3 regions of the Kocuria sp. CPCC 205231 genome follow, and region 1 is predicted to be linked to each of the others. Evidence: riboswitches for the same ligand, from Rfam matches in the RefSeq annotation. Region 1 holds a riboswitch; each other region holds the start of a gene.
What was found. Region 1 has a riboswitch for S-adenosylmethionine ahead of RF640_RS05710 (MetQ/NlpA family ABC transporter substrate-binding protein). Riboswitches for the same ligand answer to the same signal wherever they lie in the genome.

Region 1 (9,496 bases):
GTCTGCCCGGCGGCCTGGCGCTCCGCGGCCACCACGCACTCGGACACCCACGCGACCGTCGTGGTGGGCGTCGCCGTCCCGAAGCCGGAGAGCAGGACGGCCAGGCACAGGGTCCCGAGCAGGAGGTTCATCACGGGGCCGCCGAGCATGATCACGATCCGCTTCCACACGGGCAGCCGGTAGAACACGCGGTCCTCGTCCCCGGGGAGGAGCTGGTCCGCGGCGCCGCCGCGGGCCTCGGCCGCCATCTGCTGGAACACGCCGGTGCTCGAGGCGCGGGCCGTCGAGCCCGCGCGCGCCGGCGGGTACATCCCCACCATGGAGATGTAGCCGCCCAGCGGGACCGCCTTGAGCCCGTACTCCGTCTCGCCGCGCCGGCGGGAGAGCACGGTGCGCCCGAAGCCGACCATGTACTGCGTGACGCGCACGCCGAAGAGCTTGGCCGGCACGAGGTGGCCGATCTCGTGGAGGGCGATGGAGACCGCGATGGCGGCGGCGGCCAGCAGCACGCCCACGAGGAACAGCACGACACCCATCCGTCGGACCTCCCGGGATCGTCGAGGGACCCCGGCGGGCGCCGGGGACGTCGGGGCCGTGCGCTCGGCACGGCGAGGACCAGTCTGCACCACGATCCTGGACGTCGGGCACCGGGCGCACCAGGGCACGACGACGGCCGGTGCCCTCCCGGGAGGGAGGCGCACCGGCCGTCGGTGGGCTGCGGGGCGGGGCGCCTCAGCGGCGCAGGATCCGGCGGGCCAGCCGGTTGCCCACCACCTGCACGAGCTGGACCAGGACCACGATGACGGCGACCGCCGCCCACGTGACCTCGTCGTTGAACCGCTGGTAGCCCAGGCGCAGGGCGAAGTCGCCCAGGCCGCCGGCGCCGATGGCCCCGGCCATCGCCGACATGTCCGTGATGCCGATGACCAGGAACGTGTAGCCGAGCACCAGGGGGCCCAGCGCCTCGGGCAGGATCACCGTGGTGATGATCCGGCCGCGGGAGACGCCCATGGAGCGGGCCGCCTCCACGACCCCGGGGTCCACGCTCATGAGGTTCTGCTCGACGATGCGCGCCACCGCGAACATGGCCCCGATGGTCATCGCGAAGATCGCGGCGTTGGGCCCCAGCCGGGTCCCGACGACCCCCTGGGTCACCGGTCCCAGCGCGGCCAGCAGGATGATGAACGGGATCGGCCGGACGAAGTTCACCACGAGGTTGAGGCCCTCGTGCACCGCCCGGTTCTCCAGGATGTTGCCCCGGCGGGTGACGTAGAGGCCGACGCCCACGAGCAGACCGAGCAGGCCGGCGAGCAGCAGCGTGACCGCCACCATGTAGAGGGTCTCCCCGAGCGCGGACAGCAGCTCAGGTCCCAGGACGGACCAGTCGTTCACGCGGCCACCTCTCTCAGGGTCGTGATGCGGGACATCTCGTCGACCACGGCCTGCACGGCCGCGTCCGCACCGGTCAGCTCGAAGGTCAGGGACCCGAACGACTGCTCCTGGAGCACGCTGATCCCGCCGTAGGCGATGGTGAAGCGGACCCCGCGGGCGGCGCCGTCCGAGAGCACCCCGCCGATGTCCACGCCGTCGCCGACGTCCACGATCACCAGGCGCCCCCGGTGGGCGCGGCGCAGCCGCTCGACCTCACGGGCGTCGGGCACCGAGTGCAGGACGGAGGAGACGAAGCGGCGGGCGGTCTCGGTGCGGGGCCGGGCGAAGATGTCCACGGTGGAGCCGTGCTCCACGACCTTCCCGTCCTGCATCACGGCCACGCGGTCGGCGATCGCGCGGACCACGTCCATCTCGTGGGTGATGATCACGATCGTGATCCCGAGCTCCCGGTTGACCCGCTGCAGCACCTGCAGCACCTCCTGCGTGGTCTCCGGGTCGAGGGCGCTCGTCGACTCGTCGGCCAGGAGCAGCTTCGGGCTGGTCGCCAGCGCGCGGGCGATGCCCACGCGCTGCTTCTGCCCCCCGGAGAGCTGCTCCGGGTAGTTGCCGGCGCGGGCGGCGAGGCCCACGAACTCGAGCAGCTCGGCCACCCGCGCCCGGCGCTTCTCCTTCGGCCAGCCGGCCCGCTTGAGCGGGTACTCGACATTGCCGGCGACGGTGCGGGAGGTGAAGAGGTTGAACTGCTGGAAGATCATCCCGATCTCCTGCCGCACGGGCGCCAGCTCGGTCTCGCGCCGGCCGGCCACCTCGAAGCCCTCCACGGTCAGGGAGCCCGAGGACACGGGCTCGAGCCCGTTGATCAGGCGCACGAGGGTGGACTTGCCCGCCCCGGAGTAGCCGATCACGCCGAAGATCTCGCCGCGGCGGACGTCGAGGGTGACGTCGTCGACCGCGAGCACCTCGCGCGCCGCCCGCCCCGAGCCGGTGCGGAAGGTCTTGGAGACGTTGCGGAAGGAGACGAGCACCTCGTCCGGGCGCCCGGGTGCGGGCGGCCCGGCGGGGACCGCCGCGCTCACTGCTCCTGGTCCTTCAGCTCCTGCTGGTAGCGCGCGGTCAGCTCCTGGAGCTCCTCCGGCTCCAGCTGCAGCGGCACGGCGGTGTCCTTGGTCTCCTCCATCTCGGCGTCGAGCACGGCCTGCTCGTGGTAGAGGTCCGCGACCTGCCGGAGGGTCTCGTCGTCGGCGAGCTCCTCCGTGGTGGTGAAGAGGTTGACGTAGGCGCGGGAGCCCTCGGACTCGGGGTCGTCCTGGGCGAGCGCGGACTGCGGGTCGATGTCGGCCCGCGAGAGGAAGTCGTTGTTGATGACCGAGCCGGCCACCGAGTCGAGCGAGAGCACCGTCTGCTCCGCGGAGACCGGGGTGACGCGCACCGTGGAGGCCTCGGTGTCGACGTCGAGCTCGGTGGGGATGAGGGTGTCGCTGGTCAGCTCCACGAGACCTGCGGCCTCGAGCACGAGCAGGGCCCGGGAGAGGTTCACGGCGTCGTTGGGCACCGCGATCTCGTCGCCCTCCTGGAACTGCTCCACGGAGTCGTACTGGTTGGAGTACAGGCCCAGCGGGTAGATCGAGGTCGAGCCGATCGGGGTGATGGAGCCGCCGGCCGCGTTGTTGTAGTCGGCGAGGAACGGGACGTGCTGGAACCAGGTCATCTCCACGTCACCGGACTCGGTGGCGGGGTTCGGCTGGTTGTAGTCGGAGAAGTCGACGTACTCGACGGTGATGCCCTGCTCCTCGGCCACCCGCTGGAGGGCGTCGTGGGTCGGGTCGGTGCCCACCACGCCGATGGTGACCTTGTCGTCGGCGAGCACGCCCTCGCCGGAGGACTCCCCGGCGGAGCCGCCGCAGGCGGTGAGGGCGAGGGTCGTGGCCAGGGCGAGGAAGGGGAGGCGCTGCGATCGCATGTGGTGCCTTTCCGTGGGTCCGGGGTGTCGGAGGTCTCCACCGGGGCCAACGGGTCCGGCGGCCACGGTCGAGGGCGCGCCGGAGGGCGCGTGCGCGGTCGGACCGTACTTGCCGCCGGCCGTCGTCGGCCGGTGCCGGATGGTTCACCTGGGGCACCCCACTACGGGAGAGGGTTGCCGCCCAGCAAGCCAGGGCTGCACGCTGGGACTCGTCATCCGCCTGACAGACTAGCACGTGCGGCGGGGCCGGGCCCGGCCCGGTCAGCGGGCGAGGACCTCGCGGGCCCGCCGGCGGGCCCAGCGCTCGGCCGCCAGCACGGCCTCGAGCTCCAGCGGGCCGTCGTCGTCGTGCTCGCCCAGCACCGCCTCGACGGTGTCCACGATGGCGGGGAACCGGATCCGGCCGTCGTGGAAGGCGTGCACCGCCTCCTCGTTGGCCGCGTTGAACACGGCGGGGAAGGTCCCGCCCCGCTCCCCCGCCGCCTTGAGGAGCTCGACGGCGGGGAACGCCACCGGGTCGAGGGGCTCGAAGGTCCACTCCGTGGCGCGCGTCCAGTCGCACGGCAGGGCGGCCCCGGGCACCCGGTGCGGCCAGGCCAGGCCGAGGGCGATGGGAAGGCGCATGTCCGGGGGCGAGGCCTGGGCGAGGGTGGAGCCGTCCACGAACTGGACCATGGAGTGCACGACCGACTGGGGGTGGACCACCACGTCGATGCGCTCGAGGGGGACGTCGAAGAGCAGGTGGGCCTCGAGCACCTCGAGGGCCTTGTTCACCATGGTCGCCGAGTTGGTCGTCACCATCAGGCCCATGTCCCACGTCGGGTGGCGCAGCGCGTCCCGGGGCGTGACCGTCTCGAGCTCCGCCCGGGACCGGCCGCGGAAGGGCCCGCCGGAGGCCGTCAGCACGAGCCGGTCCACCTCCGCGGCGGTGCCGCCGCGCAGCGCCTGCGCCAGCGCGGAGTGCTCGGAGTCCACGGGGATCAGGGCGTCCGGGTCCCCGGTGGCCGCGGCGGCGGCCTTGACCAGGGCGCCGCCGGCGATCAGGGACTCCTTGTTCGCCAGGGCGAGCCGGTGCCCGGCCCGCAGCGCCGCCAGCGTGGGGGCGAGCCCGATGGAGCCGGTGATCCCGTTGAGCACGAGGTCGGCGTCGGGGTGGGCGGCGGCCGCGGACGCGGCGTCGGGCCCGTGCACGACGTCCGGGCGGTATCCCCCGGCCCCGGCGGACGCGGCCCCGTCCGCGATGAGGCCGGCCAGCCGGGCGGCGTCCTGGGCGGTGCCGCTGGTCGCCACGAGCACGGCGCGGGTCTCGAGGGCCTGCTCGGCGAGGAGCTCGAGGTGCCGTGGTCCGGCGGCGAGGGCGATCACGGTGAACGGGTCCGCGCCCTCGAGCTCGCGGGCGGCCCGCACGACGTCGAGCGCCTGGGTGCCGATCGAGCCCGTCGAGCCGAGGACGCTGATCCGGCGGGGGCCGGCGGCGGCCAGGGCGCGCAGCTCGGGTGTCGGGCGGGTGCGGGGCGAGGTGGCGGGGGGCGTCATGGCCCCAGTATCCCCCAGCGCCACTCCTCGGTGCGGTGCCCGCAGGGGGTGCCTGCGGACGGCCCGGAACGGGCCGAGGCCCCGTCCACCGGGAGCGGTGGACGGGGCCTCGGCGACCGACGGGGGTGGGGTCAGCGCGTGGCGCGACCCTTGCGGCCGGAGACCGCGCCCCAGATGAAGAGCACGATGAGGGCTCCCACGACGGCGGTGATGATGGTGCCGATGTCGAACGCGGACTCCAGGTCCCCGATGCCGATCAGCGAGCCGAGGAAGCCTCCGAGGAGGGCCCCCACGATGCCGAGGACGATCGTGACGATGATGCCGCCACCCTGGCTGCCCGGCATGATGAGCTTGGCGAGGGCGCCGGCGATGAGGCCGAGGATGATCCAGCTGATGATTCCCATGATGGCTCCTTATCCGTCCCGGGAGGGACTTTTATTGTACGCAACCGGCGAGTATCCCTGGAATACCCTGAGGTTGCTTCTGCGCCTCACCCTAGCCGACGGTCAGCCGCCTGTCTGTTCCCGTTAGCCAATCGACGCGTTCCTCCCGGACGCGGACCGGCCCGCCGGAAGCCGGGGCTTCGGGCGGGCCGGTGGATCCTCCCAGGTGGGAGCGGGGAATCCGTCAGTGGGCGACGGGCTTCTCGGCGCCGATGCCTGTGAGGGAGCGCACCTCCATCTCGGACTGCTTGATCGGGTCCTCGAGACGGCGCTCCGTCATGGAACCGATGAAGCCGAGCAGGAAGGAGGCCGGGATCGAGACGATGCCCGGGTTCTGCAGCGGGAACCACGCGAAGTCGGCCGTCGGGATCATCGACGTCTCGGTGCCGGACATGACCGGGGAGAAGACGATGAGGCCCACCGAGATGATCAGGCCGCCGTACATGGACCAGACCGCCCCCCGGGTGGTGAAGCGCCGCCAGTACAGGGAGTACAGGATGGTCGGCAGGTTCGCCGAGGCCGCGACCGCGAAGGCGAGCGCCACGAGGAACGCGACGTTCTGGCCCTGGGCGCCGATGCCGCCCGCGATGGAGACGAGACCGATGACCACCACCGTGGTCTTCGCCACCTTCAGCTCCTTGCGGGGATCGGAGTTCCCCTTCTTGATCACGCTGGTGTAGATGTCGTGGGCGAACGAGGCCGAGGCCGTGATGGCCAGGCCGGCGACGACCGCGAGGATCGTGGCGAAGGCCACCGCCGCGATGATGCCCATCAGCAGGGACCCGCCGAGCTCGAACGCCAGCAGCGGGGCCGCGGAGTTCACGCCGCCGGGTGCCGCCTGGATCCGCTCGGCGCCGATGAGGGCCGCCGCGCCGAAGCCCAGGATGAGGGTGAAGAGGTAGAACAGGCCGATCAGCGAGATGGCCCAGACCACGGAGGTGCGCGCCTCCTTGGCCGTGGGCACCGTGTAGAAGCGCATGAGCACGTGGGGCAGGCCCGCCGCGCCGAAGACGAGGGCCAGGCCCAGGGAGATGAAGTCCAGCTTGCTGGTCTCGCTCACGCCGTACTTCAGGCCCGGCTCGAGGATGGCCGGGTTGCCGGAGACGGCGACCGCGTCACCGAGCAGGGAGGAGAAGTTGAAGCCGTAGAGCGCCAGGATCCAGACGGTCATGACCGCCACGCCGGAGACCAGGAGCACCGCCTTGATGATCTGCACGTAGGTGGTGCCCTTCATCCCGCCCACGAGGACGTAGACGATCATGAGCACGCCCACGACCACGATGACCAGCGACTGCCCGACCCGCGAGCTGATGCCCAGCAGCAGCGACACCAAGGCGCCCGCCCCGGCCATCTGGGCCAGCAGGTAGAACGCGGACACGGCGAGGGTGGAGATGGACGCCGCGACGCGCACGGGGCGCTGGCGCAGGCGGAAGGACAGGACGTCCGCCATCGTGAACTTGCCGGTGTTGCGCAGCAGCTCGGCGATCAGCAGGAGCGCCACGAGCCAGGCCACGAGGAAGCCGATGGAGTAGAGGAACCCGTCGTAGCCCTGGAGGGCGATCGCGCCCACGATGCCCAGGAAGGACGCCGCCGAGAGGTAGTCGCCCGCGATGGCCAGGCCGTTCTGGGTGCCGCTGAAGCCACGGCCGCCGGCGTAGTAGTCGGCCGCCGTGGACGTGGACTTCGAGGCGCGGAGGACGATGACCATCGTGACGACGACGAACGCGCCGAAGATGGAGATGTTGATCCAGGGCGTGCCGACCGTCTCCGTGGTGGCGGCCGTCATGGGCGCGAGCGCGGTGTGCAGCTGGTGCATCGGTCAGTTCTCCTGTCCGTGGACGCCGCCGGTGGTGCCGAGGCTGGGCTCGAGACGCTCCCGGATGGCCGTGGCCTTCGGGTCCAGCTTGCGGTTGGCGAAGGACACGTAGGCCCCTGTGATGGCAAAGGTCGTGACGAACTGGAGCAGTCCCAGGACGACGCCGAGGTTGACGTTGCCGATGACCTGGATGGCGAACAGCTGCGGCGCGTACATGGCGAGCACCACGTACAGCAGGTACCAGACCAGGAAGGCGACGGCGAGCGGGAAGACGAAGCCGCGATGGGTCTTCCGCAGCTCCTGGAACTCTGGCGACCGCTGGGCCGCGGGGAAATCGATGTCGGCGACGAGGTCGTCGGCGTCGATGGGTGGCTGGGTGGACATGGGCTACCTCCTCATGTGATGTGGCCCACACTAGGCCGTTGTATGCACAGGAGCAAGGCGTGACACCCAAAAGTTGCTTTTCAGGGGTCGGGATGAACACGGAACGGCGTTTCTGGACGAGGACCGGTCCAGCATGTATACACAGAGGCTTCGGAGAGCCTGTTTCAGCGAGAGGCCAGGAGCAGCTGGACGGCGCGGTCCAGGAAGGCGTCCACCTGCTGCTCCTCGTAGCTGCGCTCCCCCTGCGCGGGCGGGAACACGGCCCGGCGCAGCTCGGCCGGCGCGAGGTCCGCGGCGCCCTCCAGCCGGGCGCCCAGGCGCTCGCAGAGGACGTCCACGTGGGCCGCGGAGTAGCCCTGGGCCCGCGGCCGGGAGGGGCGCCGGAAGCGCTGCGTGCGCGGCCGGTCGAGACGGTTCCGGAGCAGCCGGGTCAGGGCGTCGACGTGCTCCTGCCAGGCCTCGGGGCCCCGGTCGCGCAGGCACTGCTCGCGCTCGGCCGCGGCCAGCGCGTCCTCGGCCGCGTCCAGCAGCCCGTCGACGGCCTCCGGCCGGTAACCGCCCCGCGCGTCGGCGAAGACGGCGGCGCGCACCTGAGTGCTCAGCACGGCCCCGGACCGGTGCGCCGGTCCGGGACCGGGCGGCGCGTCCTGCAGGGCCGCGTGCACGCCGGCCAGGAGCTCGTCCACCTGGACGACGTCGTAGCCGCGCTCGGCCTCGGTGCACCGCGGGATGCGGGCGGTGGCCGGCCGGGCTCCGGGGCGGTCGGGAGGCATGGGCTGCGGGTCCTGGACGCCGGGCTCAGGCGCTCGCGGCGAAGAGCTCGAAGAGCAGGTACCCGGCGGGGACGGCGAAGAGGATGGAGTCGATCCGGTCCATCACGCCCCCGTGGCCGGGCAGGAGGGTGCCCATGTCCTTGATCCCCAGCTCGCGCTTGACCATGGACTCGGAGAAGTCGCCGAGGGTGGCTGCGAGCACGAGCACCGCGGCGAGCACGGCGCCCTCCCACCAGGCGTGGTCGAGCAGCAGCACGGCGCACAGGACGCCGATCAGCACCGAGCCGCCCAGCGACCCGGCGAAGCCCTCCCAGGACTTCTTGGGGCTGATCCGCGGCGCCATGGGGTGGCGGCCCCAGACCACGCCCACGGCGTAGCCGCACGTGTCCGAGCCGACGGCCAGCAGGATGACCGTGAGCACCTTCAGGGGGCCCGCCTCGGTGTGGTAGAGCAGCAGGGCGATGCTCAGCAGGAAGCCCACCCAGACCAGGGCGAACACGGAGCCCATGATGGACAGGATCATGCCGTCCCGGCCCCCCAGGGCCCGCCAGACGATCACGAGCGTCAGCCCCACGATCACGGCCATCATCAGCGCCTCGCCGCCACCGGCGAACGCGGCGACCGGCATCAGCACGCCCGCGGTCACCGCCGGGACGCGCGGGATGACGATGCCGCGGTAGCGCAGGGACCGGCCGACCTCCCAGACGCCGATCCCCGCCGCCGTCCCGGCGAAGAGCGCCAGGACGAGGGGCTGGACGAACAGCCCGACGAGCAGGGTCCCGATGAGCACCACGGCGACGCCCACGGCGGCCGGCAGGTTCCGGCCGGCGCGGGAGGGGGCGGTGTGCCGGCGCCCCGGCGTGCCGGGGGTCGTCGCGGCGCCGGCCCGGACGGGCGCCGGCCGGGCACGCGGGGAGAAGGCCCCCCCGGCGGTTCCCGGGGAAGCCTTCGTCTCCTGGTGCGGTCGCGGCTGGTCCGGCATCAGACCTGCAGCAGCTCCGCTTCCTTGTTCTTGAGCATCTCATCGATCTGGTCGATGTGCTTCTTGGTCGCGGCGTCGAGGTCCTTCTCGGCGCGCTTGCCCTCGTCCTCGCCGATGTCGCCGTCCTTGACGGCCTTCTCGATCTGGTCCTTGGCGTGCCGGCGGATGTTGCGCACGGAGACGCGCGCCTCCTCGGCCTTGTGCCCGACG
Region 2 (9,496 bases), on a different contig from region 1:
GCGCCGCGTAGGCCCGCCGGCCCCCGGCCGGGCGCTCAGGCCTCGGGCGGGTACTCCTCCGGGCGCAGGTCCCGGCTGCACGGGACCCGGTGGCCGGGCACCAGCTGGTTGGCGGCCCGCGCCAGGCTGTCCCGGTGCCGGGGCGGCAGGTACAGGGCGTGGTGCAGGTAGGCGTCGAGCTCCAGCTCCCCGACCTCTCCGCCCAGGTGGACGTACCGCAGCCACAGGTCTCGCGCACCCAGCCCGGTGCTCGTCAGCGCGGTGCGGATCAACCTGGCCTGCGTCCTGGCGATCGTCCGGTCGTCCATCTGACCCCTTCTGCCCGCTGCCACCAGGATAGTCGGCGGACCGGGGCGGGGGCAGGGCGCACGGGTACCCGGACCGGGCCCTCGGGGGCGTCCGGGCCCGCGGCTATCCGCGGTCCGGTTCCGGGCGCGCCTGCGCGCGCAGCCCCGCGCCGACGGCGCCCAGCCACGCCTCCACCGACGAGCGGGCCTGCCCGGTGCCCGGGTAGCGCGCCCGCAGGTGCAGGCCGCCCTCGCCCACCACGAACCACACCTGCACCCCGGTGGTCGGCGCCGACGCGGAGATGTGCTGCGCCCGCAGCTCCGGGGCCAGGGTGGCGGGCAGCCGCCGGTAGTCGAGGTAGGACAGCATGAACATCCCCGGCGGGACGGGCATGCCGCCGTGGGGCCGCAGGATCGGCTCCAGGGCGTGCGAGCCCAGCTCCAGCGTCTCGCGCACGGCAGTGCGGCAGGCCTGCGGATCGGGGTCCGAGCACTCGAGCACCGAGTTGGTGATGAACCAGCCCACGGCGTCGCGCCAGTGCTGCTCGGTGCGGCTGTGCACGGGCAGGACCGCGCGCAGGGGCCGGCCGGCCAGCTCGGCGGTCGCCCGGGTCAGCACCGAGACCACCAGGACCAGCAGCCGGACGTGCAGCCCGTCGGCGCGCGCCTCCAGGCGAGCCAGGCCCTCGGCGTCGAGGACGTCGTGCGTGGTCACCGTCTCGGGTGCCGGGGCGCCGGGCTCCCCCAGCGGCAGGGGGAAGACGGGCAGGGCGCCGTCGCCGTCCGCGAGGATCCGCGCCCAGCGCCGCACCACGTGCGGCGGTGCCGGGGGGCGGGCGGCGAGCTCCCGCGTGTGCTCGGCGAAGGACGCCGCGGGCGCCCGGCCCGCGCCGGCCGGGCGGCCGGCGCGGAGATCGTCCAGCCCGTCGAGCAGGTCCCGGGCGAGCAGGGGCAGGGACCAGGCGTCCACGTGCGCGTGGTCGGCGGCGAGCACGACGACGGCGGGCCCGGCCGCGGGCTCGATCAGGCACAGCCGGTGCGAGGGCCGGGCCAGCGGGGAGCAGGCGGCGTCGGCCACCGCCTGCAGGGCCGCCCGCGTCCCGGCGGCGCCGACCTCGTGCCGGGTCCACACGGGCCGCACGGCGTCGGCGATCTCGTGCAGCCGGACGCGGCCGTCGTCGTCGGCGGAGAAGACGGTGCGCAGCGTGTGGTGCCGCCGCACGACACCCGCCCAGGCCTCGCCCAGGTGCGCGGCGTCCACCGGCGCGGGAAGCTCCACGGCCACGGCCATCCAGGACCCCGGGCGGGGACCGGCTCCGACGTGCATGCCCTGGTCGAAGGACACCGGCAGCGGCCGGCCGGCGCCCTCGGCGGGGACGGTGCAGCTGGACAGGCGGCCCTCGGGCAGCCGGGCGTGCGTGATGCTGGTCAGCCGCATGCGCACCTCCTGGTCGGGCCGGGGGGCCGGCCGCCGAGGACGCGTCCGGTCCACGGGTGGTCACAATCTACGCGTACCGTGGCGGCATGCCGACGCTCGAGCTCCCCCGCTGCCGCCTGACCTACGACGTGACCGGCTCCGGCCCGCCTGCCGTCCAGCTGCACGGGCTGCTGTCCGACCGGGCCACCAACACCGCGGGCGGTCTGGACCTGGCGGCCGGGCTGAGCGGGCACCGGACGGTGCGCTACGACGCCCGGGGCCACGGCGGCTCCGCCGCGGAGCCCGTGGCCGCGGACTGGACCTGGCCCCGGCTGGCCGAGGACCTGCTGCGCCTGCTGGACGCCGTGGCGCCCGGTGAGCCGGTCCACGGGATCGGCCCGTCCATGGGGGCGGCCACGCTGCTGCACGCCGCCCTCGCCGAGCCCGGGCGGTTCCGCTCGCTGACGCTCTGCGTGCCCTCCACGGCCTGGGCCTCGCGCCGCGGCCAGGCGGGGACGTACCGGCAGGGCGCGGACCTGGTGGAGCGCCACGGCCTCGAGGCCTACCTCCGGGCCGGCCGCGCCGCGACCCGGCCGCCCGCCGTGGCGGACCGGCCGGTGCACCCGCCGCGCGTCGACCCCGGCCTGCTGCCCGCCGTGCTGCGCGGCGCGGCCGGCACCGACCTCCCGCCGGTCGAGGAGCTGTCGCGGATCGGCGTGCCGAGCCTGGTGCTGGCCTGGTCCGAGGACGCCACCCACCCGCTGTCCACGGCCGAGGCGCTGCGCGCGGCCCTGCCCGGCGACGCCCTGCACGTGGCCGGCACGCCCGCCGAGCTGGCCGAGTGGCCGCGCCGGTGCGCGGACTTCGTCCGGGCGGTGGAGGCGGACCGGGGGGCCGGTTCGCCCGGCTGATCCGCGAAGGTCCGCAGGGGTCCGCCGGGGCCTCGCCGGGGCCGGCGGGTCAGAGCCGGCGGCCAGCGGTGAGGGAGGCGGACATGAACTCGGCGACGACCTGCTGGGAGATGGCCACGTCGAGGACGAAGACGCCCTCGTCGTGGGTGGCCAGCCAGTCGGTGAGCGCGGTGAGGTCGGCCAGGGTGTGCGCCTTGGCCCCGGCCGCGCCCATCGCCCGGCCCACGGCGGCGAAGTCGACCTCGTCGATGAGCATCGCGGTGGGGTCCAGGCCCTTGGACGCGTACTGGTGCAGCTCGGCGCCGTAGGCGGAGTCGTTGAGCACCACGATCACCCCGCGCTTCGTGGCGCGCAGGAACGTCTCGAGGTCGGCCAGGCCCATCAGCCCGCCGCCGTCGCCGGTGACGAACACGGTGGTGCGGTCGGGGCGGGCCACCGAGACCCCGGAGGCGGAGCCGAAGCCGAGGCCGATGGACTGGAAGGCGGTGCCGACCAGGACCATGGCCTGCGGGTCCGGCACGGTCAGGTACATCGGGGCCCAGCCGATGAAGTGGCCGCCGTCCATCACCACGGAGCGCTCGGCGGGGAGGACGTGCTCGAGGGCGGCGACGACGGCGCGGGGGTTGAGCCGGCCGTCCGGGCCGAACTCGGCCGGGTCCTCGACCGGGGCGGAGCCGCGGAAGGCGTCGGTGGCGACCTCCGGGGCGGCCGCCCGCCAGGTGTTCTCCGGGGCGGCGGCGGAGATCCGGCCGGTGAGTCCCTGGAGGAACGGTCCCAGGTCCGCGCGCACGTAGTCGGTGACCGGGGGCGTGCGGTCCTCGGGCTCGTTGTCGATGCGGATCACCCGGGTGCCCTCGGCGAAGAGCGTGCCGTAGCGCAGCTGGAAGGCGTTCAGCGATGCCCCGGCGACCAGCACGACGTCGGCCTGCCGGGCGAGCTCCAGACGGTGGGCGCGGGTGAAGCCCCCGGCGATGCCCAGGTCCCACGGGGAGCCGAAGACCCCGGTGGCCATGGCGGAGGTCATGAACAGCGCCCCGAGCCGGTCCCCGATCTCGGTGAGCGGGGTGGTGGCCCCGGCCAGGAGCACTCCGCGCCCGGCGAGGATCAGGGGCCTGGTCGCCGCGCGCAGCAGCCCGGCGATGCGGTCGAGGTCCTCGGTGGAGGCGGTGAAGGCGGGCTTGACCGGCAGCGGCTCCAGGACGGTCTGCTCGGTGAGGGGGGCGGTGGCGTGGTCGTAGGGGAGGGCCAGCACCACCGGCTGGACGGTCTGGGCGGCGAGGTCGAAGGCCCGGTGGGTGATCGCGGTCGCGTTGTCCGGGGCCGCGACCAGGGTGGTGACCCCGGCGGCGGCGGCCGCGGTGGTCTGGTCGACGTCGAAGGCCCGCCGCCCGGTGGTCGGGGCGTCGCCGACGACCAGGACCAGGGGGATCCGGGCCAGCCGCGCCTCGGCCAGGGCGGTGTAGGTGTTGGTGAACCCGGCACCGTAGGTGGTCGTGGCGGCCCCGGTCCGCCCGGTGGCCCGGTGGTAGGCGTCGGCCATGGCAACGGTGGCGGACTCGTGCCGGGCGGAGGTGAAGCCGAAGCCGCGGGAGGTCAGCGAGCTGATCAGGTGCGCGTTGCCGTTGCCCATCAGGCCGAACAGGTGGTCGGTGCGCTCGGCGAGCACGTCGGCAACGGCCGTCGAGACCGTGGGGAGCAGGAGGTCGGTGGTCATGGAGGAGTCCTTTCGGCGGGGCTCCGGTGGGAGCCCGGGGTGGGAGCGGGGTGTGCTCGGGGTGCCCGCACGAGCGGAGCCGCCCGCCGGCACCCGTGGGTGCCGGCGGGCGGCTCGGTCCTCGGCCGGGGCGGCGCTCAGTCGCGCTGCTTCTCGGCGGCCTGGGCGGCCGCGAGGATCTCGGCGGCCTCGGGGTGCTCGGCGACGTAGTCCTCGTGCACCTCCTCGACGTGCAGGTCGATCTCCTGGATGTCCTTCGGCACCATCGAGACGGCGATGAAGGAGACGATCGCGATGCCGGCGATGTAGACGCCGATCGTCCAGGACATCCCGGTCTTGTTGAGCAGCAGCTGCGCGATCATCGGGGCGAACGCGCCGCCGATGATGGAGCCGAACGCGTAGCCGATCGAGACGCCCGAGTAGCGCACGCGGGCCGGGAACATCTCGGCGTAGAGCGCCGACTGCGGGCCGTAGGACGGGCCGAGTCCCACGGTGAGGATCACGATCGCCAGGGCGAACAGCGGCAGGGACGCGGTGTCCAGCAGGAACCACATCGGCACGGCCCACAGGATGATGATGGCGTAGCCGATCTGGAAGGTGCGCACGCGCCCGATCCGGTCCGAGATCCAGCCGCCGAACATCGTGAAGACGAGCCAGCCCACGCCGCCGATCAGGGAGGCGATGAGGGTCTGCGAGCGCGGCATGCCCAGCACGTTGGAGCCGTAGGAGGCGAAGAACGCGATCACCAGGTAGCCGGCGGCGTTGTTGGCGGCGAAGATCAGGGCCGCGAGGGTGACCGGCTTCTTGTGGTGCTTGAACAGCTGGCCCAGGGGAGCGGAGGACTCCTTCTTGCGCAGCTGCATCTCCTTGAAGACAGGGGACTCGTCGACGGTCTTGCGGATCAGGTAGCCGACCACGATCAGCACCACGGAGGACAGGAACGGGATGCGCCAGCCCCAGGCCTGGAAGTCCTCGGGGGACATCATCGAGGTGAGGGCGAACATGAAGGACGTGGCGAGCAGCATGCCCAGCGGCACGCCGATCTGCGGGTAGGCGCCGAAGAGCCCGCGCTTGTTCCGCGGGGCGTGCTCCACGGACATCAGGGCCGCGCCGCCCCACTCGCCGCCGGCCGAGAAGCCCTGCATGATGCGCAGGAGCACCAGGAAGATCGGGGCCCAGATGCCGATCGTCGCGTAGGTGGGGAGCATGCCGATCAGCATCGTCGCGGCACCCATGCCCACCAGGGTGAGGACCAGGACGATCTTGCGGCCGTACTTGTCGCCGAGGTGGCCGGCGACCACCGCGCCCAGCGGGCGGAAGAGGAAGCTGATGCCCAGGGAGGCCCACGCGACCACCTGGGCGAGGCCGGCGTTCTCCTCGGACAGCGGCGCGAAGTACAGCGGCGCCAGGACGAAGGCCGCGGCCTGGGCGTAGATGAAGAAGTCGTACCACTCGATGGTGGTGCCCACGAGGGTGCCGGCGAGGACCTTGCGCTCCTCGCGCGACATCTCGTGCCGCCCGGCCGGGGCGGAGGATGGGTGCGCCATGGGATCTCCAGGGAATCGGGGACGGCGACGTCCGCGGCGGAACCGAACGCATCATGACCGAACGTTCGGTATTGCATTGCGATACTACGGGCGGAAGTGACGCCTGTCACCCTCCGGACGGAATAATCAAACCATGTATCACTACATGTGACACAGACCACCGGGGATGGAAACCGCCGGGCCCGGCCCTCGCAGGAGGACCGGGCCCGGCGGCGCGGCAGGGGCGTCGGGGACGCCGGGATGCGGCTCAGCGGTAGAGCCGCTCCGTGGCCAGGCGCGCTCCCTCGACGAGGGACTCGAGCTTGGCCCAGGCGATCTGCGGGTGCAGGCGCCCGCCCAGACCGCAGTCGGTCGACGCGACGACGTTCTCGCGGCCCACGACCGAGGCGAACTGCTCGATCCGGTCGGCCACCAGCTCCGGGTGCTCCACCACGTTCGTCGAGTGGGAGACCACGCCCGGGATGATCACGCGGCCCTCGGGCAGCGCGTGGTCCTTCCAGACCTTCCACTCGTGGGCGTGCCGGGCGGAGGCGCCCTCGAAGGTGTAGCCGCCGGCGCTGATGGTCAGCATCAGGTCCACGAGGTGCTTCAGCTCGAGGTCCGTGGTGTGCGGGCCGTGCCAGGAGCCCCAGCACAGGTGGAAGCGGACCTGCTCCTCGGGGATCCCCCGCAGCGCGTGGTTGAGCGCCTCGACGCGCAGCCGCGTGAACGCCAGGTAGTCCTCGACCGTGGGCTCGGGGTTGATCTGGTCCCAGGACTCCGCGATGGACGGGTCGTCGATCTGCACGGTCAGCCCGGCGTCCGTGATCGCCAGGTACTCCTCGCGCATCGCGTCGGCGCACGCGTAGACGAGCTCCTCGTCGGTCCTGTAGTACTCGTTCGTCACGCGCGCGGCGGAGCCGGGGGAGAGGGCGGCCACGAACCCGGTCTGCGCCCCGGTGGCCGCCATGGCCGCCCGGAGGTTGCGGACGTCCGAGGCCACGGCCTCCTGTCCCGTGTAGGTCAGCGGCCCGGTGATCTTGGGCTGCGTGGTCGAGGAGCGCCCGGTGAGGATGCCCGACGCCGGGTCCTCGTACGCCTCCCGGAAGCGCTCGCGGTCCCGGCGGTCCGGGAAGCTCGTGAGCACGATGTGGCCGGGCGAGGAGCGCCTCTTCTCCGTGGACGCCCACCGGTCCTCGTCGGTCGGGGTGAGCCCGCCGAGGCGGGAGAAGGAGTAGTTCCACCACGCGCCGTAGTCGACCGCGCTGGACATCGTGTGCCCGTACTCGCCGTCGTTGACCACGTCCACGCCGATCTCGCGCTGCCGGCGCACCACGTCCTCGACGCCCACGGCGAGCTCGTCGGTGAGCTGCTCGAACGTGATGGCGCCCTCGGCGTGCCGCTGGTTGGCCTCGAGCAGCCGCGGGGTCCGCGGCAGGGAGCCCACGTGGGTGGTCTGCACGTGGTCGGTGTTCTGCATGGTCATGCGTGTCCTCCTGAGGGTCTGCGGGAAGGTCGGGGGCCGGTCAGGACCAGAGCCGGCGGGAGGCGAGCTCGGCCCCGCGGGCGAGGGTCTCGAGCTTCGCCGCGGCGATCTGCGGATGGATCCGCCCGCCCAGGCCGCAGTCGGTCGAGGCGATCACGTTCTCGCGGCCCACCTGGCGGGCGAAGCGCTCGATCCGGTCGGCCACCAGCTCCGGGTGCTCCACCACGTTGGTGGCGTGGGAGACGATCCCCGGGATGATGATCTTGCCCTCGGGCAGCTCGTGGTCCTGCCAGACCTTCCACTCGTGCTCGTGCCGGGCGTTGGCGGCCTCGAAGCTGTAGCCGCCGGCCCTGATGGAGAGCATGAGCTCCACCAGGAGCTCGAACCCGAGGTCCGTGGTGTGCGGGCCGTGCCAGGAGCCCCAGCACAGGTGGAAGCGCACCTGCTCCTCCGGGATGCCCTCGAGGGCGTAGTTGAGGGCCTCGACCCGCTTGCGGGTGAACGCGAGGTAGTCCTCCACGCCGGGCTCGGGATTGACCTGGTCCCAGTTCTCCGCGATGGACGGGTCGTCGATCTGCACGATCAGCCCGGCGTCGGTGATCGCCCGGTACTCCTCGCGCATCACCTCGGCGCAGGCGGTCAGCACCTCGTCCTCGTCCGCGTAGTGGGTGTTCTCCAGCCGCGCGCACGAGCCCGGGGACAGCGCGGCGAGGTAGCCCTCGCTCGCGCCCGTGGCCTGCAGCCCGGCCTTGAGGTTGCGGATGTCCGCCTCCAGCGCCGCGTGGCCCGTGTACTCCAGCTTCCCGGTGATCTTCGGGAACGGCGCCTGCTTGCCCGTGGTGATGCCCGAGGAGGGGTCCGTGTACGCCTCGTGGAAGAGCCGGCGGTCCCGGCGGTCCCCGAAGCTCGTCAGGACCACCCTGCCGGGCGAGGAGCGCTGCGGCTCCTGCTCCCACAGGTCCACGTCGCCGGGGGTGAGGCCCGAGATCCGGGCGAAGACGTAGTGCCACCACGCGCCGTAGTCGACCTCCGCGGCCATGACGTGGCCGTACTCGCCGTCGTTGACCACGTCGATCCCGAGCTCGCGCTGTCGGCGGACCACGTCGACCACCGAGTCCTGCAGGAGCCGGTCGTACTCCGCCTCCGGGACGGCCCCCTTCGCCCGGTTGGCCTCGAGCAGCGCCGGGGTGCGCGGGAGGGACCCGGCGTGGGTCGTGCGGATGCGGTCGGCGCTTCGCAGCATGGGTCGTGCGTCCTTTCCATCGGTCCTGGCGGTAGCACCGGAGGCGGGACGGGGATGCCGTCGCCCGGGTTGCTGCGGCGTCGTCGAGCCAGATCTCTCGGCCGCTCTGGATGGTGACCCTGTCATCCAAGCGCACCCGTGCGCGCTGCGCCATTCGGCGCCCGGATGACGGACATGACGCCGTGTGACGCGACCCGGCGCGCACTCCCGGGAGGAGCTGTCCTTCGCGAACATGGCCTGGATCACATACCGTGGCGGTGATCCGTGCCCCTCACCCCGCGGGCACGACGGACCAGAGGAAGGACCCCCATGTCCCAGACGCCCCAGCAGCAGGACCTCGAGGGCCGCACGGCGCTCGTCACCGGTGGCGCGAGCGGCATCGGCCTGGCCGCCGCCCGGGCCCTCGCCGGCTCCGGCGCGCACGTGGTCGTGGCCGACGTCGACGAGGCCGGGGCGCAGCGCGTCGCGGACGAGCTCGGCGGCCGCGCGTGGGCCGTCGACCTGCTCGACACCGCGGCGCTCGCCGAGCTGAGCCTCGAGGTCGACGTGCTGGTCAACAACGCCGGCATCCAGAAGGTCGCCCCCCTCCAGGAGTTCGACCCCGCGGACTTCCACCGGATCCTGGTGCTGATGCTGGAGTCCCCGTTCCTGCTGGTGCGCGCCGCGCTGCCGCACATGTACGAGCGGGGCTGGGGGCGCGTCATCAACGTCTCCTCCGTGCACGGGCTGCGGGCGTCCCCCTACAAGAGCGCCTACGTCTCGGCGAAGCACGGCCTGGAGGGGCTGTCCAAGACCGTCGCGGTGGAGGGCGCGGCCCACGGGGTGACGAGCAACTGCATCAACCCCGGCTACGTGCGCACCCCGCTCGTCGAGAAGCAGATCGCCGACCAGGCGAGGGTGCACGGGATCCCC
Region 3 (9,496 bases), on a different contig from region 1:
TGACTGGTGCAGGGCGGAAGTCATGGGACGAGTCCTCCTGGAAGTGGTGATCCGGGTCGGGGAGCACCTGCCGGGTCCAGCGCGGACCGGGCAGGGGCGGGACGTCGTCGTGCCCGCGGACCGGTGCGGCGGCCGAAACCCGCGCCCCGGGGATGCTCAACATCGTGTCACCACCCTTCCGGTTGGTAAAGTCCTTTCTCATGAGCACCTCCTCCCGCGAGCGCATCCTCGACGGCGCCCTCGAGCTGATCCGGGGCGGCGGCACGGTCTCCCTGGCGTCGGCCGCGCGGCAGGCGGGTCTGACCAAGCCCGGGGTGATGTACCACTTCCCCACCAAGGAGGCGCTGATGCTCGCCCTGGTGGACCGGGTGATGGACGGCTGGGACGCGCAGATGGCCCGCCGCCTGACCGGCCCCCCGGAGCAGGTGCCCGCGGCGGAACGGCTGCGCGCCTACCTCGACTGGTGCCTGTCCGGGGAGGTCGACGAGACCGACCTCGTGATGCTCACCGACCAGCGGCTGCGCGCCACGCTCAAGGAGCGCTGGGTCGCGCGGGTGGAGCCGTGGGTGCACCTGCCGGCGGACCTGCCCGCCGAGCGCCGGAGCCGGCTGCTGGCCGTGCGGCTGCTCGCCGACGGCGTGTGGTTCGCCGACGCCGCGGGCGTCTTCGCCCCCGACCCGCAGGAGCGGGCCCGGGTCAGGGCGGTCGCCGACGAGCTCCTGGCGGGCTGAGCCGTGCTGCGCCGGCTGCTGCTGCTCGCCGCCGTGCTCGCCGAGGTGGCGGCCACGCTGTCGCTGAAGGCGGCTCTGGGCGAGCCCGCCTGGTACGCGCTCGTCGTCGCCGGCTACCTCGCCGCGTTCACCCTCCTGGCGGCCGTGCTGCGCCGCGGCATGCCGGTGGGGGTCGCCTACGGCGTGTGGGCCGCCCTCGGGGTGATGCTCACCGCCCTGGCGGCGGCCGTGGTCTACGGTGAGCGGCTGAGCCCGGCCGTGCTGGCCGGGATCGTGCTGGTCGTGGCCGGCGTGCTCTGCGTGGAGCTCGGCTCCCGCCGCCCCGCCCCCGAGACCGAGGAGGCGGCCTGATGGCCTGGCTCTTCCTCAGTGTCTCGATCCTCACCGAGGTCGCCGGAACCCTGTCCCTGCGGATGGCCGCCCGGGGCCGCCGCCGCTGGTACGCCGCCGTGGCCGTCGGCTACCTGGTGGCGTTCACCTGCCTGAGCCTCGTCCTGGCCGAGGGCATGGCGCTGGGCGTCGCCTACGGCATCTGGTCGGCCTCCGGCGTGGCGCTGACGGCGCTGGCCGGCCGGGTCCTGTTCCGCGAGCCGTTCACCTGGGTGACGGCGGCCGGGGTGGCCCTCATCGCCGGCGGAGTGCTCCTCATCGAGCTCGGCGCCCCGCCGGTCTGAGCGGTCCCCGGTGCCGGGCCGGGTCCGGCGCCCCGTCCCGGGTGGTGCGGCGCCGGATCTCGTGTAGAGTAGTCCGCAGTTGTTGAGGTTCGTTTTTGTCTTTCAAGCAGTTCGGCCCACTCGGGTGCAGCAGTTTTTCTGAGAAGACGTTTTCCATGCATCACAACTGTTTTGTTTCTCGAACGTCGGGAAACGTTCATCTCATGAAGGATCAGGTCTCCCATGACTACCGGTATCGTCAAGTGGTTCAACGCTGACAAGGGCTTTGGCTTCATCACCCCCGAGGACGGCTCCAAGGACGTCTTCGCCCACTTCTCCGCGATCAACTCGAACGGCTTCCGCTCGCTGAACGAGAACGACCGCGTCGAGTTCGAGACCCAGGACGGCCCCAAGGGCCCCCAGGCTGCGAACATCAACGTCATCTCCTAAGGATCTTCCGCGGGCTCCGGCCCGTTGATCCTCCAGAACCGTCGTCGGGCTGCGCCCGGCGGCGGTTCTGTCGTCGTACCCGCCGAGCAGCACCGGGAGGAAGCGCCGTGACCGTTCCCGATCCGCTCCCCGCCGCGGAGGAGCCGGAGGACCCCTTCGTGGTGAACCGGGTCTCCGACGCCGAGCTGGACGTCTCCGTGCCGTTCGAGGTCGAGGCCTCCGAGTGGGGATTCGACGGCTCCGCCGACGAGGCCGGCGGCGGGTGGGGCTCGGCGGGGGACTACGGCCTCGAGTGAGCACCCCGCGGGTCCCACCGGCGCTCCGGACGTCACCGTCCTCCCGCACGACGGAGGCCGCAGCCCGACGGGCTGCGGCCTCCGTGCGCTCCTGTCCGCCGGCTATGCCGACAGCGGGAGGGACGAGGGGTGGAGCTTGAAGAACGGGTGCCGTCCGGTCGCCGCGAGGGCTCCGGGAACGAGGAGCTGGCGGTACTTGGCGCACCATTGCGCCGTACCCTCCGTGTGCTCCGCCGCGGCGGCCAGGTCGTCGGCCTCGGGGCTCAGGTACTCCTGCACGTCCCCGTCGGTCGACGTGAGACGGACGAGGTGGAGATCGGGGAGGGCGGTGACGGTCACGTCGATCCACTCCTCGCGCTGGTCGGTGGTGATGGCTGTTCTTTCTTCGGACATGGTCATGTTTTCTCCTGACGTTCTTGCAGGCATCCGATGGCGTTGCCCGCCGCTTCGTCATCCGATCCACCCGGGAACATCGGGTTGGCGCGCAGCGGGTCGGAGCCCCTCCACGGTTCCGCCGGGGATCGTCGATCTCCGGCCGAGGGCGTGGACGCCGCATCTCGAGAAGCAGGTTCAGGCTACCCCGCGGCACCGACACCTCGACAAGCGAGTCGTGAGTTGTGTCACTGAAACGTAATGCGCGGGGCCGTCGCCTGCGCCGTCCCCGGTACTACGGGACCCATTCCAGCGCAACGATGTGTCGTCGAGATGTCCGGGCGGTGACACCCCGGGGAAGGCCTGTGCACAGGAGGGGGCACCGGATCCGGCCGGGTCGCCGCACGCGGACACGGTTCGGCCGATGTGGTTCAATGGGGAGAGCTTCAAGAGACCCGGTCGGCAAGCTCCGACTTGACCGGGCACCAACCCCATGTTCACGGGTGGTTCGGATGACGAAGCGGCTCGCATCGCCGCAGCAGCGGTACCCGGTGCGAGCAAGAGCGCACGAAGGATCCCGGTCATGTCCGACCCCCGCAACTCCGCCGCCCGCACGGGCGCGTTCCCCCAGCCCTCCCACGCCGTCCCGGCCACCGGGGTCGGGACCCGCCGCGACCCCGCGCCGAGCGTCCCGGCGATCAGCGTCTCCGCCATGAGCGTCGAGGACTACGCCCGCGTGGTGCAGGTCCGCACCGAGTTCGTGGACTTCCTGCTGGCTCCGGCCCGCGGGGAGCTCGCCGCCGCGGCCTGAGGCCCGCCGCCGTGGACCTCCTCCTGGACCGTTCCGTGCTGCTGGGGGTGCGCACCCCGGAGCGCTGCCCCGAGCTGGCCGAGGTCCTGCGCCGGCACGGACACCGGCGGCTGTTCCTGCCCGCCACGGTGCTCGGGGAGCTGCTCGCCGAGCGGCCCGACGAGACGCTGTGGGCGGAGCAGCTCGAGCTGCGCTTCCCGGGCCGGGTCCTCCCCGCGGACGCCGCCGTGGCCCGGGCGTGGGGAGCGCTGGCCGCGACGGGGGCGGCCGATCCGCTCGCCGGGCTCACCGCGGCCACGGCCCTGGTCCACGGGCTGACCGTGCTGACCGCGGAGCCGGGGCGGTACGCCGGCACCGGGGCGCCCGTGCTGGACGCGTCCCCCGCCCGCCGGTAGCCCTCAGACGGCCCGGCGGTGCCGGCGGCTGCGCCCCTGCCCCTGCGCCGAGAGCGCCACGGCGCGCTCGTAGTGCTCGAGCAGCTGCCCGACCAGCACGTCCCACGTCCGGCCCTGGACCGCCGCGTGCGCCGCGACGCCGAACGCGGCCCGCTTCGCCTCGTCGCCCAGGAGATCCGCCACGTGCCCGCGCAGCGCCCCGAGGTCGCCCGGGGGATAGAGCCAGCCGGTGCGGGACCGGTCCACGAGGTCGAGGGGACCGCCCCGGCCGGTCGCGACCACCGGCACCCCCGAGGCCATGGCCTCCTGGATCGTCTGGCAGAACGTCTCGAACTCGCCGGGGTGGACGAACACGTCGAAGGACGCCATGATGCGCGCCAGGTCGGCACCGCTGCGGCGCCCGGTGAAGTGGGCCTGCGGGAGCCGGCGGCGCAGGGCGTCCTCCTCCGGGCCCGAGCCCACGACCACCAGGCGGGTGCCGGGCAGGTCCGCGACCGCGGAGAGGTCCTCGACCTGCTTCTCCGGGGCGATCCGGCCCACGTAGCCGACGATCCGCCGGCCGCCGCCGACCTCCTCCCGCCACCGCTCGTCCCGGTGCCGGGGGGAGAAGCGGGTGGTGTCCACCCCGCGCCGCCACAGGTGCACGTCCTGGACGCCGTGCTCGGTGAGCTGCCGGACCGCCGCGGTGGACGGCGCGAGCGTGAGCGTGGCGAGGTTGTGCATGGAGCGCACGTGCCCCCACAGGAGCTGCTCGAGGAACGGGGCCCCGTACTTGGCCGCGTAGCCGGGCACGTCGGTCTGGTAGACCGCCACGCACGGCACCCCGAGCTGCTGGGCCGCCAGGATCGCCCGGCGGCCCAGCACGAACGGGGAGGCCACGTGGACCACGTCCGGCCGGAAGCGCTCCAGCTGCCGCCGCACCCGGGCCACGGTCCCGCCGGCCACCCGCACGGCGGGGTAGCCGGTGAGCGGAACGGCGGGCAGCCGGTGCACCGGCACCCCGTCGAGGTCCTCGACGACCTGCTCCGCCGGGCGCCCGAGCGGCGCGGGGTCGTAGGAGGGCGCCACGACCACGACGTCGTGCCCGCCGGCGACCAGCTGCTCGACGACCCGCAGCACCGAGTGGGTGACTCCGTTGAGGTGGGGGAGGAACTGCTCGGCGACCACGGCGACTCTCATGCTCCCGAGCCTGCCGGGGCCGGGCGACCGGACGGCGAGCGGGGCGTGGCCCGCCGGTGAAGGCGCCGTGAAGCCTCGGCCGGGGTGCCGCCCGGGCGTGGGAGGATGGTCGGTGATGAACTCCCAAGGCCTGTCCTCCCCCGCTGCACGCCCGGACCGCCGGGGTGTGCCCATGCCGCTGTGGCTGCAGGGCGTGCTGGAACTCGGCTCCGTGGCCGTGGTGTCCTACCTGCTGGTCCTGCTGACCGTCCTCATGGTGTGGCTCGCCGACGGCTTCGACACCCTCGGCCTGACCGGAGGGTTCGTGCTCTCCGGTCACGTGTGGCTGCTCGCCCACCTCACCCCGCTCCAGGTGGCCCTGGACCCGGGCGCAGGACTGCCCGCGACCACCGGGACGCTCAACCTCGTCCCGCTCGGGCTCACCCTGGTGCCGTTCGCCCTCTCCTGGCACGCCGGGAGACGGCTGGCCCGCGCCTGCTGGGAGGGCCAGTTCTGGCAGCCGTACCTCAGCGGCCTGGCCGCCTACTCCGCGTTCGGCGCCGCCGCCGCGCTGCTCTTCACCGGAGGGGAGGTCTCGGCGAGCCCGGCCGCGGCCGCCGTCTTCCCGCTCGTCCCCGTGGCCCTGGGCGGCTTCGTGGGCGCGTACCGGGCCTCCCGGTCGCTGCCGGGACTGATCGGCGTCAACGCCGCCGCGTGGGTCGAGCGCACGAGCCAGTACTCCCGCTGGGCCGGGTCCTACGTGTGGGCGGTGCTGCGCGCCGGCTTCGTCGCGGCCGTGGCCGGGGTCGGGGCCGGGGCCGCCCTGCTGGCCGCCGCCCTGTTCTGGAACTGGAACGACGTGGTGGGCGTCTACCAGCGGCTGGGCACCGGCGTGCCGGGGGACACCGCGCTGACGGGACTCCAGCTCGGCTACCTGCCCAACCTCGCGGTCTACGCCCTGGCCTGGGCCACGGGCGCGGGCTTCGAGCTCGGTTCCGGCACGCACGCCTCTCCGCTGGGCACCGAGGCCGGGCCTGTGCCGCTGCTCCCGGCGCTCGCCGCGCTGCCGCCCGCCGAGCTCCCAGCCTGGGCGCTCGTGGTGGTCGTGCTGCCGGTCCTGGCCGGCGTCCTCGCCGGCTGGTGGTTCCTGCGCGAGGGGGAGAACCACCTGGACGACTGGATGGCGCTGCGGCTGCCCGCGCGCTGGATCACGTACCCGCTCTCGACGCTGCTGACCGGGGTCTTCGTGGGCGCCGTCGCCGGCGTGCTGGTGATGCTGCTGAGCTGGCTCGCGCACGGCTCGCTGGGGCTCGGGCGGCTCACGGACGTGGGACCGGACGGTCCCGCCGTGCTGCTGCTGTTCGGCGCCGAGGTGGCCGTCGGGGCGGCGGTCGGCTGTGTGCTGGGACCGTGGCTCGAGCACGAGCCGCCGTTCGCGCCGCCCCGCGACGGCGAGGACGGCGAGGACCGGACGCCGGCCGGCCGGCGGGCGGCGCGCCGGCGGCGCCGGGAGGAGACCGCGGCCCGGCGCGCCATGCGCTCGGCCGGCCGGCGGAGGCCGCGGCCCGCACGCGGGCACGGGGCCGACCAGCACGGGACCGAGGGGCACGGCGCGGACGGGCCCAGGACCGGCCGCAGCACCGCGGACGGGCACCGGGACGCGGGCCCGTGGGCGGCTCAGGGGCCGGCCGTGGCGGAGACCGGGTCCGCGGAGGCGTTCGACGTGGACGCGGCCGAGGCACCCGCGGCGTCCTCCGACGCCGGCGCCGCCGGGCCGCCGGAGAGATAGCTCCAGATCCCGTCCTCGAGCTCCTGCTGGCACTGCGCCGCCCCGGAGAGGGTGAGGGTGCCGGCGACGCACTCCTGGTAGGCCTCGGCCACCGGCCACAGGGCCAGACGGGCCCCGCCGGTGAGCAGGCTCAGCGCGCCCAGCACGATCGCGGCGACCGCGCTCAGCACCAGCAGCCGGCGCGTGCCGGTCCCGCGGGAGCGCACGAGCGCCGCGACGCCCAGCCCGATCCCGAGGACGGCCAGCACGACCCCGGCCACGGTCGGCCACAGGGCGGAGCCGACGAGCACCAGGGCGACCGCCGCGCACACCAGCGCGCCCCCTGCCGTGCGGGTCGCGGCGGCGCGTCGTGCGTCCGCGGGGGCTGCCTCGGGGGTCGGGCGGGGAGGGGTCATGCCCTTCACTCTAGGGCACCCCGGGGGCCCCTCCCCGCCCGCCCGACTAGACTCGGGGGCATGCGCATCGTGGTCATGGTCTCCGGCTCCGGCACCAATCTGCAGGCGGTCCTCGACGCCGTCCGGGAGGGCCGGATCGACGTCGAGATCGCCGCCGTGGGCGCGGACAAGCCCTGCACCGGCCTGGAGCGGGCCCGGGAGGCCGGCGTCGAGACGTTCCTCGTCCGGCCCGGCGACCACCCCGACCGGACGCGGTGGAACCGTGCCCTGCAGGAGGCGGTGGCCGCCCGGGAGCCCGACCGGATCGTCTTCGCGGGGTTCATGCGGATCGTGGACGCCGAGTTCGTCGAGGCGTTCGCGGGGCGCATCGTCAACACCCACCCCTCGCTGCTGCCGTCCTTCCCGGGGGCGCACGCGGTGCGGGACGCCCTCGCGCACGGGGTGAAGGTCACCGGCGTCACCGTCCACGAGGTCGTGGCCGACGTCGACGCCGGTCCGATCCTGGCGCAGGCGGCGGTGCCCGTGGAGGAGGGGGACACCGAGGCGCAGCTGCACGAGCGGATCAAGGCCGCCGAGCGCGAGCTGCTCGTGCGCACGCTCGGCGCGGCGGCCCGGCAGGGAGCCCTGCACGACGCCCGGTGAGCAGGCCCGGCGAGGGTCCGTAAAATGGTTCCCGGCGGATCCCGCCGGCAACCCCAGACCTCGAACGCTTGGAGAACCTGTGAGCCCCACCCAGCTTGACCGCGTGCCCCTCAAGAGGGCGCTGGTGTCCGTCTACGACAAGACCGGGCTGGAGGGTCTCGCCACGGGGCTGCACCGGGCCGGCGTCGCGATCGTGTCCACCGGTTCGACCGCACGGCGCATCGCCGACCTGGGCGTGCCGGTGACGGAGGTCGCGGAGGTCACCGGGTTCCAGGAGTGCCTGGAGGGGCGGGTCAAGACCCTGCACCCGCGGGTGCACGCGGGCATCCTCGCGGACCGCCGGAAGCAGGACCACATGGACCAGCTCGCCGAGCTGGAGATCGAGCCGTTCGACCTCGTGGTCGTGAACCTCTACCCGTTCGTGGACACCGTGCGCTCCGGCGCGGGCCAGGACGAGGTCGTCGAGCAGATCGACATCGGCGGCCCCTCCATGGTCCGGGCCGCTGCGAAGAACCACGCGGCCGTGTCCGTGGTCGTGGACCCGTCCTCCTACGACGCGGTCGTGGAGGCGGCGGCCTCGGGCGGCTTCGACCTGCGGGCACGCCGCCGGCTGGCCGCCGCGGCGTTCGCGCACACCGCCGCCTACGACACCGCGGTGGCCACCTGGACGGCCCAGCAGTTCGAGCAGGACGAGGACGCCAACTTCTGGCCGCCCTACGCCGGCCTGGCCCTGCAGCGCTCGGCCTCCCTGCGCTACGGCGAGAACCCCCACCAGAAGGGGGCGCTCTACGTGGACGAGGCCGCGTCCCCCGGCATCGCCCAGGCCGACCAGCTGCACGGCAAGGAGATGTCCTACAACAACTACGTGGACGCCGACGCCGCGCTGCGCGCCGCCTACGACTTCGACGAGCCGGCCGTGGCCGTGGTCAAGCACAACAACCCCTGCGGGCTGGCCGTGGCCACCCCCGGCGCCGAGGACCCGATCGCCGACGCCCACCGCAAGGCCCACGCGTGCGACCCGCTCTCCGCCTACGGCGGGGTCATCGCCGCGAACCGGACCGTGACCCGGGCGATGGCCGAGACCGTGCAGGACATCTTCACCGAGGTCGTCGTGGCCCCCGGCTTCGAGCCGGCGGCCCTGGAGATCCTGCAGGCCAAGAAGAACATCCGTCTGCTCGAGCTGCCCGAGGGCTTCGAGCGGGACGTCCTCGAGTACCGGCAGATCTCCGGCGGCGCGCTGCTGCAGGTCTCGGACCGGCTCGACGCGGCGGGCGACGACCCCGCCGGCTGGACGCTGGCCGCGGGGGAGCCGGCGGACGAGCGGACGCTCGCCGACCTCGCCTTCGCGTGGACGTCGCTGCGGGCGGTGAAGTCCAACGCGATCCTGCTCGCCGACCGCGGCGCGTCCGTGGGCATCGGCATGGGCCAGGTCAACCGGGTGGACTCCTGCAAGCTCTCCGTGGAGCGGGCCAACGCCCTGGGCGAGGACGGCGCCGAGCGCGCGCGCGGCGCCGTGGCGGCCTCGGACGCGTTCTTCCCGTTCGCGGACGGCCTCCAGGTGCTTCTCGACGCCGGCGTGCGCGCCGTGGTCCAGCCCGGCGGCTCGATCCGGGACGAGGAGGTCGTGGCCGCGGCCGAGGCCGCCGGCGTGACGATGTACTTCACCGGGGCCCGGCACTTCTTCCACTGAGCCGTCTCCCGGGCGGCATGCCCCGCGCACGGCAGCGGCCGCACTCCCCACGGGGAGTGCGGCCGCTGCCGTGCGTGCTGCCCGTGCCGGAGCGCGCGGTCGGCCCGCGCGCTC

Region 2: another riboswitch for S-adenosylmethionine. It lies ahead of RF640_RS07375 (cobalamin-independent methionine synthase II family protein); the one in region 1 lies ahead of RF640_RS05710 (MetQ/NlpA family ABC transporter substrate-binding protein).
Region 3: another riboswitch for S-adenosylmethionine. It lies ahead of RF640_RS11080 (hypothetical protein); the one in region 1 lies ahead of RF640_RS05710 (MetQ/NlpA family ABC transporter substrate-binding protein).

Annotation. Positions count from the first base shown of each region.
Region 1 covers NZ_JAVKPP010000004.1:228,200-237,695, reverse strand. Annotated here, with positions in the region: gene RF640_RS05725 (RIP metalloprotease) at 1-536, opposite strand, end outside; gene RF640_RS05720 (methionine ABC transporter permease) at 733-1,332, opposite strand; gene RF640_RS05715 (methionine ABC transporter ATP-binding protein) at 1,389-2,468, opposite strand; gene RF640_RS05710 (MetQ/NlpA family ABC transporter substrate-binding protein) at 2,465-3,352, opposite strand; SAM riboswitch class IV at 3,453-3,569, opposite strand; gene dxr (1-deoxy-D-xylulose-5-phosphate reductoisomerase) at 3,614-4,888, opposite strand; gene RF640_RS05700 (GlsB/YeaQ/YmgE family stress response membrane protein) at 5,020-5,292, opposite strand; gene RF640_RS05695 (cation acetate symporter) at 5,516-7,147, opposite strand; gene RF640_RS05690 (DUF485 domain-containing protein) at 7,151-7,531, opposite strand; gene RF640_RS05685 (DivIVA domain-containing protein) at 7,696-8,304, opposite strand; gene RF640_RS05680 (phosphatidate cytidylyltransferase) at 8,330-9,286, opposite strand; gene frr (ribosome recycling factor) at 9,286-9,496, opposite strand, start outside.
Region 2 covers NZ_JAVKPP010000005.1:259,654-269,149, forward strand. Annotated here, with positions in the region: gene RF640_RS07340 (DUF1622 domain-containing protein) at 1-11, shown strand, start outside; gene RF640_RS07345 (hypothetical protein) at 36-308, opposite strand; gene RF640_RS07350 (condensation domain-containing protein) at 412-1,725, opposite strand; gene RF640_RS07355 (alpha/beta fold hydrolase) at 1,812-2,615, shown strand; gene RF640_RS07360 (thiamine pyrophosphate-binding protein) at 2,665-4,329, opposite strand; gene RF640_RS07365 (MFS transporter) at 4,467-5,876, opposite strand; gene RF640_RS07370 (cobalamin-independent methionine synthase II family protein) at 6,124-7,335, opposite strand; gene RF640_RS07375 (cobalamin-independent methionine synthase II family protein) at 7,382-8,584, opposite strand; SAM riboswitch class I at 8,598-8,701, opposite strand; gene RF640_RS07380 (3-hydroxybutyrate dehydrogenase) at 8,894-9,496, shown strand, end outside.
Region 3 covers NZ_JAVKPP010000009.1:52,158-61,653, reverse strand. Annotated here, with positions in the region: gene betT (choline BCCT transporter BetT) at 1-24, opposite strand, end outside; gene RF640_RS11110 (TetR/AcrR family transcriptional regulator) at 201-731, shown strand; gene RF640_RS11105 (multidrug efflux SMR transporter) at 735-1,082, shown strand; gene RF640_RS11100 (multidrug efflux SMR transporter) at 1,082-1,405, shown strand; gene RF640_RS11095 (cold-shock protein) at 1,628-1,834, shown strand; gene RF640_RS11090 (hypothetical protein) at 1,942-2,130, shown strand; gene RF640_RS11085 (hypothetical protein) at 2,233-2,529, opposite strand; SAM riboswitch class IV at 2,947-3,072, shown strand; gene RF640_RS11080 (hypothetical protein) at 3,086-3,313, shown strand; gene RF640_RS11075 (PIN domain-containing protein) at 3,325-3,708, shown strand; gene RF640_RS11070 (glycosyltransferase family 1 protein) at 3,712-4,887, opposite strand; gene RF640_RS11065 (DUF6350 family protein) at 5,003-6,655, shown strand; gene RF640_RS11060 (hypothetical protein) at 6,544-7,050, opposite strand; gene purN (phosphoribosylglycinamide formyltransferase) at 7,111-7,692, shown strand; gene purH (bifunctional phosphoribosylaminoimidazolecarboxamide formyltransferase/IMP cyclohydrolase) at 7,772-9,382, shown strand.